Regions from separate parts of the Pseudomonas sp. TE3895 genome, predicted to be linked through region 2. Evidence: riboswitches for the same ligand, from Rfam matches in the RefSeq annotation. Region 2 holds a riboswitch; the other holds the start of a gene.

Region 1 (5,993 bases), 3.7 Mb from region 2:
CGCCGTCGGTCTTGATGGTCCACGGGGTGGTGTCCGTGCCGTCAGAGCGGCCAAAGATGAACTCGCGGTGGCGGGCATCCTTGAGTTTGGCCTGGTCGGCTGCGGCGTCGCGGTCAATGGGCAGGGGCAGCATTTTCAGGCCAGCAGCCTTGCCTGGCTTGGCCGGCTCATAGGCTACCGGGTCCATGCTCAGGTCCTGGCCGGTGTACGGTTGCACCCACAGTTGCAGAAACTTGCCGACAGCCGGGTCGCCGTTGTCCCACTGCGGGCCTTTGCTGGTCTGCTTGATTACTGCCTTGTATTTTTCCGACAGCACGTCGGCCAACGGGATAGCTTGCTTCGGACCTTTGCCGGAGTCGTGCTCCATCAGGTTGACGAAGTACAGCTTGTCGCCGGCCTTGATGCCGTTCTTGGCGAAGTTGATGATGATGTCGTAGCGCTCGGCAATGGCCTGCAACGGCAAGACGCCGTTGTTGTCTTGCAGGTTGCCGTCACCATTGAGGTCCATCGTGCCGTCGAATGGCACCGCGTGTTCCATGATGTTGCCGTCGTTGGCGATCATGTGGAACGGCACCCGCGCATACGACAGGTTGGAGCCGGACGGGCCTTTGAACTCACCACTGGTACCGGCAATCTCCCGCACCACGGCGAACTTGAAGTAGCGTGACACCGAGCCGTTGAGGAGACGGAAGCGGTAACTGCGCGCACGCACCTTGAGCCTGGGCTTGTACTGCCAGTTGACCAGAATCTGGTCAGCGAGGAAGCCGTCAGTGTTGAACGGGTTGAACCACAGCTGGCCATTGGCATCCCAGGCTTTGTCGGCAATCACCAGGTTGACGTCATAGTCACGGTTCCCCCAAGGCATGGCTGAACCGCTTGGGAAGCGCAGGTTGACGCCGTCCTGCAGGGCCTCGTTGCCGCGGTCCAGGGCGCTGTAGTAGTTCATCATCACGGCGTTGCCCTTGTAGACGTTCTGCGCCGTGAAATCCATCATGTGGTCGTGGAACCAGTGGGTACTCATGGTTTCGCGCCAGTCGCCACGAATCTTGATGCTGCCGTTCTCGCAGGTTTTCAGGCCCGGTGAACCATCGTTGACGAACAAGGTTTCACCCGGCGAGCAGGGGAAAGCGGCACGCGGGTCCTGGGCACGGGTGTTGATGGTGTCGTAGCCGGCCAGTTGCACCGGCCACCGGTAGTCGTAGTACTGGCCGGGGAAGAAGTACGCGTTGGCAAAGCCGTCGCTTTCGGCCGGCGAGTGGCCGTTGTGCTCGTGGGTCGAGATGGTATGCAGGCCAAAGCCACCGTTGGCCGAGGGGTCAATCGGCAGGGCGTTGTAATGGCGCATCAGAATTGGCTGGCCGTAGCGCACCATCAGCAGCTTGGGCGGGAAAGTGCCGTCGAAGGTCCACAGCGATTTGTGGTTTTGCAGCGGCATGTTCGGATGGAAGCGTGTGTCGATGCCCTTGGTGGTGCCCAGCGTGGTCGGAATGTCGGAGGTCTGGTAGTACAGGCCGCCCGGGGCAAATTCGCCGACGGCATAGTTGTGCATTTGCTTGCGGTCGCGCAGACCGAGGTTGATGCGCGCACCGGCCTGGGCCGTCTTGAACGCTGCCTGCGGGTAAAACTCGTTCCAGCGCTGGTGTGACCAGCCTTTTCCTGGCGGCCGGCCTTCAGCGGGCGAGCCGACCGGCTGGCGGTTGAGGAACATCTCGATCTGCGCCTTCCATGGGTTGCGGTCCAGCACGTTGGCGTACTGGGTCGGAAACGGGTACAGGCCGGGTTGCTTGAGGAACGCTTCCAGTGCGTTGCCACTGGGGCCGCTGCGTGCCACCACGTTGGGGTCTTGGGCGGGGGCCGCGCCGAGGGTCGGTACCGGGAAGGTCAGATCGGGCACCGGCGTGGTCGGGTCGAGCTTCTCTGGTCCGAATTCTTCGAACAGCAACAGTTGCTGGGTGAAAGGTTGCGCACCGAACAACGGGCTGGGTTTGCCGTTGGTAGGGTACTTGTCCGATGTTTGCAGGGCCGGCGGCAGCACGTTGTCGGTGCCTACCGTGTTGCGGTCGCCATACGCGCCATCGGTCAGCTCCAGCGAGCCTTCGTTGGCCTCCGGCATGGTGTTCAGCTCAAGCAAGGCAGCGGTCGGGTCGTCCGGCTGGTCGGTGTAGGCCGACGGGTCGGTCGGCGGTGGCATGCTGTTGTCGTCGAGGGGGGCTGCCATGGCCGTGATCAACCCGAGGCTGATCATCAGCGCAGTGACGGACGAGAGATGGAACGCGCGTCTGGACGCGTGACTCACAGCAGATGTTTTCATTGGCTTAAGCCTCTTTTGCGGCCTTAGGGCCTTAAGCCATCAATGGCGTTTTGCCCGTTAAATGGCCATCAGCAACAGCTATGCCAACAGATTTTTCAGTAATGCCTTGACATACAAAACCTTGCAGCGTCTGGCGTGCACTAAAAGATGGCGCGTCAAGAATGGGGACAGATACCCATTAGCGGGTCACCATTGCCCACAGTTTGGGGCGTGACAGGCGCGGCGCCCTCGGGTATACCTGAGCGTCACCAAGGGGAGCCCGGCAATGGGCTGAGAAACCGCTGAACGCTACAGCGCGGTGACCCTTCGAACCTGATCCGGATCATGCCGGCGAAGGGATGGGGCTTGTAACCTGCCTTTTTGCCGGCCTCACTGCGAGGCCAGTCCATGCCAACTTTCAAGGTCTCGCTGTCACCCTCATCAAGGACAGCAACATGACCGAACGTTTCAGCCAGTCCCTGCGCCGCCAGAGCGAGCCGACCTGGTCGGCGGCCGTTGGCCACCGTTTCGTGACCCGATTGTGCGACGGCAGCCTGCCGGACCCGATCATGGTCGACTACCTGGTTCAGGACCACCGTTTCCTCGACAGCTTCGTGACCCTGCTAGGCGCGGCCATCGCCACCGCTGACACGTTTGAAGCCCGCCTGCGCTTCGGCCGCTTTGCCGGGATGATCTGCAGTGACGAGAACACCTACTTCCTGCGTGCCTTCGAGGCCTTGGGTGTCAGCCCGGCGCAACGCAGTGAACCGGCCGATACCGCGCCTACCGCAGGTTTCAAGGCGATCATGCGCGAAGCGGCAGCCACCCGTTCCTACGCAGCGGCACTGGCGGTGCTGAACGTTGCCGAAGGCCTGTACCTGGACTGGGCGCTCAAGGCGCCGAAACCGATGCCGGACAACTTCGTCCATGCCGAGTGGATTACCCTGCATGACAACCCGGCATTCCAGGCATTCGTCGCTTTCCTGCAGGCCGAACTGGACCGCGTCGGCCCGCAGGAGGCCGCATTGGCAAGTGACTTCTACCAGCGCACCGTGGCGCTGGAGCTGGCTTTCTTCGATGCAGTGTACCCGGAGGGCAAATGAGCATGGATATCTTCGAGCGCCTCAAGACAGCTGCCTCGCCACAATGGAACCGCTACGTAGACCATGACTTCGTGCGTCAGATGGGCGAGGGCACGCTGAGCGAGGAAGCGTTCCGGACCTACCTTGTGCAGGATTACCTGTTCCTGATCCAGTTCGCCCGCGCCTGGGCGCTGGCCGCCTACAAAAGCCGCCGCCCGGCCGACATTCGTGCAGCGCAGGCCGGGCTGTCGGCGATCCTGGATGAAACCGAGCTGCACGTGCGCCTGTGCGCGCGCTGGGGCTTGACCCAGGCAGACATCGAGGCCGCACCAGAGCATCAGGCCACGGTGGCATACACCCGTTATGTGCTGGACTGCGGCGCAGCCGGCGACCTGCTGGAGCTGCACGTGGCACTGGCACCTTGCGTGATCGGCTATGCCGAAATCGGCCGGACCCTGGCCGAGCGCATTGGCGACTTGAGCAATCACCCCTACCGCGAGTGGATTGGCGAGTATGCCGGGGAGGGCTACCAAGGGGTGGCCGCAGCAGCGCGCAAGCACCTGGATGAACTGGCGGCGCGCAGCATGACCGAGCAGCGGTTCGCCGAACTGGCAGGGATTTTTGGCCAGGCCTCCAGCCTGGAGGCTGATTTCTGGCAAATGGGGTTGGACGGGACCGTGTAAACCGCCGTGGGCTGGGTGATTACTACCCAGCCCAGGCCCGCTTTGGTGCATGAGCGCCTCAAAATAAGTCGTCGCGCACACTCCAGATCGTCAGATCGTAGCTTTAATGTGCACAGTGCATATGGATTTCTGGGCGAACAGCCCGATTTCTTCCGGGTGGCGGCGCAGGGAAAAGCGGCCCGCATATTGCTCTTTCTGCTCCCAACTACACACCCGGAGCCCCCGTGCAATGAGCTCACCCAGCGAATTTCCCCTCAGCGCAGCCCCCCAGTCCGCCCGCAAGGGCCTGCTGCCGATCGCGATGGTCTTGTTCAGCTTCACCTTCTTTACCGGCACGATGTTCGCCGGCGGCAAGCTGGGCATGGCATTCAGTTTTGTCGACATGCTGTGGGTGGCTACCCTCGGCAACAGTTTGCTTGCCTTGTATGCCGCAGTGTTGGCCTTCATTGCCTCGCGCAGCGGGCTGAATACCGTGTTGATGGGACGCTTCTGTTTCGGTGAAGCGGGGAGCCGGCTCTCGGACTTTCTGCTGGGTTTTGCCGAACTGGGCTGGTATGCCTGGGGTACGGCCACGGTGGCCATCGTGCTGGTCAAGCTGCTGGGGCTGGCGGATGGCTTCGGCATGCCGTTGATGGTGCTGTTCGGGCTGGGTTTCAGCATTACGGCCATCATCGGGTTCAAGGGGCTGGACCTGTTGTCGCGGGTGTCGGTGCCATTGATGTTCGTGCTGCTGTTGGTGTCCATGTACATCGCCACCCGCGATGCCGGTGGCTTTGCCGGCCTGGCTGCAGTCGTCCCGCATGAAACCATGACCTTTTCGGCGGCAGTGACCATGGTCTTCGGCACCTTCGCCAGTGGCGCCACCCAAGCCACCAACTGGACACGGCTGGCACGCAGTGGCCGGGTAGCGGTGATCGCCAGCGTGGTGGCATTCCTCCTTGGCAACGGCCTGATGGTGGTGGCCGGGGCGTGGTGCGCGATGGTTTATCAGCAGGCCGATATCGTCGACGTGATGATGCTGCAGGGCCTGTCGTTCGCGGCCGTGGTGATGCTGTGCCTGAACCTGTGGACCATTCAGGGTCCGACCATCTACAACGTGTCGGCCGCCGCCTGCCACTTGTTGCGCAGCGAGCGCCGGCGCACGGCAACGCTGGTGGCGGCCGGGGTTGGCATTGTGCTGGCGATGGGTGGCATGTACGAAATGCTGATCCCGTTCCTGGTGCTGCTGGGGTCGATCATTCCGCCGGTGGGTGGGGTGATCATGGCTGACTTCTGGTATCGCCACCGCGGCAAATACCCGGCACTGGGTACGGCAAACCTGCCACGCTACAACCTCACCGGGCTGTTTGCCTATGCCGTGGGCGCTGTACTGGCCTATGCCTCACCGTGGGTCGCGCCGCTGGTGGGCATCGCCGCCTCGGCAGTGTGCTACATCGTCATTCTAGAGCTGGGCGCACGCCGCCGCGCGCCCGGCCAGGCGGGCGTCGAACCGTGAGCCTGGCGCTGGAAGAGCTCCTGCATTTGCCCGGTCTGCACGAAATGCAGGTGCGGGCCGGAGCGCGCAACCTGCAGCGGCGGGTACGCTGGCCTTACGTGGCGGAGAACGAGGGTATCGCCGAATGGGTGATGGGCGGTGAACTGGTATTCGTCACCGGCATCAACCACCCGCGCGGCGAAGCCAACCTGCTGAGCCTGGTGGAGGATGGCGACGCCGTGGGCATTGCCGGCATGGTGATTCTCACCGGCGGCAGTTTCATCCAGAGCATCCCGGCGCCCGTTGTCGCGCGCGCCGAGCAACTGGGCTTGCCACTGATCGAACAGCCCTACGCGCTGAAGATGGTGGTGGTCACCCACCTGATCGGCACTGCACTGGTGCAGATGAGCCAGGTACGCCGCTCGCGCAACGACATCCTTGGCCAACTGCTCACAGGCGACTAC
Region 2 (5,993 bases):
AATATCTTTTTGCTTGAGGACAGGGCTTGGAAGCCGCCACTGTAATACTGTTCCTCCCAGTGCCGCACCTGAGATGAGTTACCCAGGTTGAACAACGCTGCGGTGGCCCGGAGCGACAGCTTCTCGCGCCACATACGGTAGAGCACAGAAAGCTTGAACTCGCTGCTGTAATGACCGCCAGGCTTCTCGAAGCTGGCCTCACCATGTAACTGATAGGACATGACCCAACGGCGCAGCAAAGTCGGATCGATTTGAAACAGCGCCGCGATGTGGCGAAAGCCTCGGCCACGCTTGAGGAAAGCCTGGATGGCTGACTGCTTGAATTGTGTTGAGTACTTGCTCATGAAAACCCCCAGATGATGGACAGATGTCCAACATCTGGGGCGCAGCTCAGGTCCTTGTGGGAGCGGCCTTGCGTCGCGAAAGGGCCGCAAAGCGGCCCCAGCGTGCTTAGACTTTGTGGTACAGCTGGCTGCCTTCCTGGCGGAACCGCTCGGCCTGCTCACGCATGCCTTGCTCGACCGTCACATCCACGGCCTCGATCTTGGCTGCGTACTCACGCACTTCCTGGGTGATCTTCATCGAGCAGAACTTCGGCCCGCACATCGAGCAGAAGTGCGCGACCTTGGCCGATTCCTTCGGCAGGGTCTCGTCGTGGAAAGCGCGGGCAGTGTCAGGGTCGAGGCCCAGGTTGAACTGGTCTTCCCAACGGAACTCGAAACGCGCCTTGGACAAGGCGTTGTCGCGAATCTGTGCACCCGGGTGGCCCTTGGCAAGGTCGGCGGCATGCGCGGCGATCTTGTAGGTGATGATGCCGGTCTTGACGTCGTCCTTGTTCGGCAGGCCCAAGTGCTCCTTCGGCGTGACGTAGCAGAGCATGGCGCAACCGAACCAGCCGATCATCGCCGCACCAATGCCCGAGGTGATGTGGTCGTAACCCGGCGCGATGTCGGTGGTCAGTGGGCCGAGGGTGTAGAACGGCGCCTCGTCGCAGCACTCCAGCTGCTTGTCCATGTTCTCTTTGATCAACTGCATCGGCACGTGGCCGGGGCCTTCGATCATGCATTGCACGTCGTGCTTCCAGGCAATCTTGGTCAGCTCGCCGAGGGTTTCCAGCTCACCGAATTGCGCGGCGTCGTTGGCGTCGGCAATCGAGCCAGGGCGCAGGCCGTCGCCCAGCGAGAAGCTGACGTCGTAGGCCTTCATGATTTCGCAGATTTCGTCGAAGTGGGTGTACAGGAAGTTTTCCTTGTGGTGCGCCAGGCACCACTTGGCCATGATCGAGCCACCGCGGCTGACGATGCCGGTGACGCGCTTGGCGGTCAGGGGCACATAGCGCAGCAACACACCGGCGTGAATGGTGAAGTAGTCCACGCCCTGTTCGGCCTGCTCGATCAGGGTGTCGCGGAACAGTTCCCAGGTCAGGTCCTCTGCCACGCCGTTGACCTTTTCCAGGGCCTGGTAGATCGGCACGGTACCGATCGGCACCGGCGAGTTGCGAATGATCCACTCGCGGGTTTCGTGGATGTGCTTGCCGGTGGACAGGTCCATGACCGTGTCCGATCCCCAGCGGATGCCCCAGGTCAGCTTGGCCACCTCTTCCTCGATCGAGGAACCCAGGGCGCTGTTGCCGATGTTGCCGTTGATCTTCACCAGGAAGTTGCGACCGATGATCATCGGCTCTACTTCCGGGTGGTTGATGTTGGCCGGAATGATCGCGCGGCCACGGGCGATTTCCTGGCGAACGAATTCAGGGGTGATTTCTTTCGGGATGTTGGCACCGAAGCTGTGGCCGGCATGTTGCTCATTCAGCAGGCCGGCGGCGCGGGCCTCCTGCAGCTTCATGTTTTCGCGGATGGCCACGTATTCCATTTCGGCGGTGATGATGCCCTGACGGGCATAGTGCATCTGCGAGACGTTGGCGCCGGCCTTGGCACGACGCGGGTTGCGCACATGGGCGAAACGCAGCTTGGCCAGCTCTGCATCGTTCAGGCGCTGCTGACCGAAGTCGGAGCTCAGGCCTTCCAGGCGCTCGGTGTCACCGCGGGCTTCGATCCACGCCGAACGCACATCGGCCAGGCCTTTGCGCACGTCGATGATCACGTCGGGGTCGGTGTACGGGCCAGACGTGTCATACACCAGCACCGGGGCGTTGGACTCGCCGCCGAAATCGGTCGGGGTGTCATCCAGGCTGATTTCACGCATGGGGACACGGATGTCCGGGCGCGAGCCTTCGACATACACCTTGCGCGAACGCGGAAAAGGTTGCACGGACTGCTGATCGACTTGTGCCGATTCGCTGAGGTTGATCGCTTTTTCTTGTTTGGTCATCACAGGCTCTCCTGACGGCTTCCTAGCAGTGGAATGTCGGGGTGAACCTGAAACGCGCGGACGCACCCTCTTTGGGTGCAGTGCCGGACATGGGGGGTGCCTGAAGCTGTATGCAGCTGTGACAATCCCGGACCTGGCACAAGAGGCTCCCCGGGAAGGCGAGCAATCTTGTTCCCTACGCAGGCGCTAACCTGATCAGGTTCAACGGGATCCGCACCTCTGCGATCTCAGCCTTTGCTTCAAGGCACCCCGACAAGAACATGCGCAGTCTAGACTGGAGTGGTCAGCAAAGCCAAGCAGGTAAATGCGCGGATGATGAAAGGCACACCGAGCGATTGTTGCCGGGTGCGCATGGCACTACACTGGCCCATCGCTCGATACTCAACAGTTCAGTAATTAATTTCGTACAAGGATTGCCTCTATGCTGCGCAAACTCTCACTGGCGATAGCCGTGTCTTGTGCGTCCAACGGAGTGGTCTGGGCAGCGGACGTGCCTTCGACAGTCAAAACCGATCTGGTCAGCGTCTACCAGGAAGCAGTGGACAACAACGCTGACCTGGCTGCAGCACGCGCCGATTACGGGGCACGCCGCGAAGTGGTGCCGCAGGCCCGCGCCGGGTTGCTGCCAAACCTGTCGGCCGGTGCCGAGATGATGAACACCCGCACCAAGCTGGACGAGCCGTCCATGACGTCCAATCGCAGCGGCAACGCCTGGAGCGCGACCTTGGCTCAGCCGATCTTCCGCGCTGATCGCTGGTTCCAGTTGCAAGCCGCCGAAGCAGTCAACGAACAGGCAGCACTGGAGCTGTCGGCGACCGAGCAAAACCTGATCCTGCAAACCGCGCAAAACTACTTCGCCGTCCTCCGCGCCCAGGACAACCTGGCCGCCACCAAGGCAGAAGAAGCCGCCTTCAAGCGCCAGCTGGATCAGTCCAACGAGCGTTTCGACGTGGGCCTTTCGGACAAGACCGACGTGCTGCAATCCCAAGCCAGTTATGACACTGCACGGGCCAACCGGATCATCGCCGAACGCCAGGTGCAGGATGCCTTCGAGGCCTTGGTGACCCTGACCAACCGTGAGTACACCTCTATCCAGGGCGTGGTGCATAGCCTGCCGGTACAAGTGCCAACGCCCAACGATGCCAAAGCCTGGGTCGAAACCGCCGGGCGCCAGAACCTCAACCTGCTGGCCACCAACTACGCGGTTTCTGCCGCAGAAGAGACCCTGCGTCAGCGCAAGGCCGGGCATGCACCGACACTGGACGCCGTGGCCAAGTACCAGAAGGGTGACAACGACAGCCTTGGCTTCACCAACCCGGCGCCGCAGCAAAACGTGCGCTACGGCGGCGACGTCGAGCAGACCAGCGTTGGCCTGCAACTGAACATACCGATCTACAGTGGCGGCCTGACCAGCTCGCAGGTACGCGAGGCTTACCAGCGCCTGAGCCAGAGCGAGCAACAGCGTGAAAGCCTGCGCCGCCAGGTCGTGGAAAACACCCGCAACCTGCACCGCGCAGTGAACACCGATGTGGAACAGGTACAGGCGCGCAAGCAGTCGATCATTTCCAACCAGAGCGCGCTGGAAGCCACCGAAATCGGCTACCAGGTCGGTACCCGCAACATCGTCGACGTGCTTGATGCCCAGCGCCAGCTGTACACCTCGGTGCGCGACTACAACAATAGCCGTTACGACTACATCCTCGACAACCTGAGCCTGAAGCAGGCAGCCGGCACCCTGAGCCCGCAAGACCTGCAGGACCTGAAGCGCTACCTGAAACCTGACTACAACCCGGACAAGGACTTCCTGCCGCCGGACCTGGCGGCAGCAGCGGCCAAGAACTTCGAGCGCAGGCCTTGAGGTAGGGGCTGGACCATTCGCGGGCAAGCCCACTCCCACACGTACCGTGCCAGGCCTGAAGGCATGATGCACCTGTGAGAGCTGGCTTGCTGGCGATAGGCCTCCAATATCACTCCAGCCCTGAACGACAACGCCTAGGCGGCTACGGCAATCGTCGAGTCGATGCGTTGCGCCGACATATCACCGATAAGCACAGGCCCCGCAGGTTCAGGGGCGAACGCAGCCATTGCGTCAACAAGATTCCCCAGGCTCGGTAGCGAGTGCTCGACAGCAACCAGCGATGACCCTGCTGAAAGGGCGGAAATCTCAGGCACGGCAACCGCTTCAGATGTGACCATTGCCGGCTGCGCAAAGATAAAGTCCTCCGCGGTCACCTGCGCAACTTCGAGCGCATCCAGGTACAGCATCTTCACAATACCTTCCTGCCCCGGCACTGCCTGGGTATCAACGGCTACACCGTGAATCTGCGCAAAGTCATTGAGTTTGAAGCGCTGGACTTTGCTGACGTGCAGATCCTCGAAGCGACTGATGCCTACCTGGGTCAGGTCAATCTTGTCGATACCGTGTCGGAACCCCCGAAGGGTGTTCTTGTAGTCGCTCACACCTTCTTGTTTTGTCACCAGAAACACGCTGGGCGCAACCGTCGGCGGGGAATATACCGTGCCTGCCAAAGAAGCCACCAACTGCCCGGATGCGTCACTGGCAAGCGACACGCCACCTGCACCACCGGTAAGCAGAACATTCGCGGTGACAGGCGGGGTCGTCTGCTCTTCAGGGCTGCCCTCGAAATAACCTGGCGCAGCGGTGAAAGCGTCAAGGAAACGGAAGTTCGCTGACCGCAGTTCGGCAATCGTAGTGTCCGCAAGCGTCAGCTTCTGCCCACTGCCAAGGTCGAGCACAGTCGAATTGCCGTCCTGTTGCATCTGCAAGTCAGCAAACCCTGAACCACCAAAGCCGACCAGGTCGATCACCTCACGCGAAGTCTCGAACTGCTTGAGTACATCGTTACCGCCTGCACGCCTGTGGATGACAAAGCGGTCGGTACCCTCACCCCCCTTGAGGAGATTGTACCCACGGCCACCATCCAGTAATGCCCCGGCGGGCCCGGCGATCAAGGTATCGTCGCCATCACCACTGATAAGGTTTTGCACCGAACCAGGGGCTATGGTGAGCGCCGCACCGGCAATACTGGCGCTGCCGCTGGCCAGATCCACCGAGATACTGCGACTTACTGCAGCCGCGTTCAACGTATTGCGCCCGCCAGCGGTGCCGCTGATGGCATCGTCAAGCTTCGCGCGCCCTGGGTTTTCTGCCACCAGGTTCGCGTAGTCGTCGGTGAAGTAATAGACATCATCGGTGGTGCCGGGGCTGCCGACGAGGCGCAGCGTCCAGCGATCAAGCGTTAACGGTAAGCCAGCAACAGCATTACGCACCTCAAGCTTCCACTCCCCAGCCGAGCGCTCTGCGCGATGATGGGTCGACATGAACCCATATTTGAACGCCCCTGAACGCGAATCGCCCAGATCGTCATCACCAGAGCCCGGCGCCTTGCCTGTGCGATCGAGCAGTACGCTGCGCGTGCCGCCAGGCGACACCAGCGTGAGCGTCATGTCGCCAAGGCGGCCGACCATCGAGTGGACATCGACCTCCACATGCTCCACCAGCAAATCAGCCGGCAGGGTCAAAGACAAAGTCGCAACCTGCCCCGCCGCAACCTGTTGAGCCACTGGTGCACTGCTGGCTGTCAGCAGCCGTTCATTGGCCTTGGTCGCCCGGCTCCCCCAGGACTCGGCAAGGCGCACCG

What was found. A riboswitch is a leader RNA that binds a small molecule or an ion and turns the genes downstream of it on or off. The one in region 2 is predicted to bind thiamine pyrophosphate.
Region 1: linked by a shared signal. The riboswitch ahead of ACZ889_RS18160 (TenA family protein) and the one ahead of thiC (phosphomethylpyrimidine synthase ThiC) in region 2 are both predicted to bind thiamine pyrophosphate.

Annotation. Positions count from the first base shown of each region.
Region 1 covers NZ_JBWBQE010000001.1:4,035,601-4,041,593, reverse strand. The annotation lists gene ACZ889_RS18165 (Ig-like domain-containing protein) at 1-2,311, opposite strand, end outside; TPP riboswitch at 2,553-2,667, shown strand; gene ACZ889_RS18160 (TenA family protein) at 2,746-3,393, shown strand; gene tenA (thiaminase II) at 3,390-4,055, shown strand; gene codB (cytosine permease) at 4,285-5,550, shown strand; gene ACZ889_RS18145 (PucR family transcriptional regulator) at 5,547-5,993, shown strand, end outside.
Region 2 covers NZ_JBWBQE010000001.1:333,421-339,413, forward strand. The annotation lists one part of gene ACZ889_RS01505 (IS3 family transposase) at 1-344, opposite strand, end outside; gene thiC (phosphomethylpyrimidine synthase ThiC) at 451-2,331, opposite strand; TPP riboswitch at 2,487-2,593, opposite strand; gene ACZ889_RS01515 (TolC family outer membrane protein) at 2,753-4,189, shown strand; gene ACZ889_RS01520 (S8 family serine peptidase) at 4,324-5,993, opposite strand, start outside.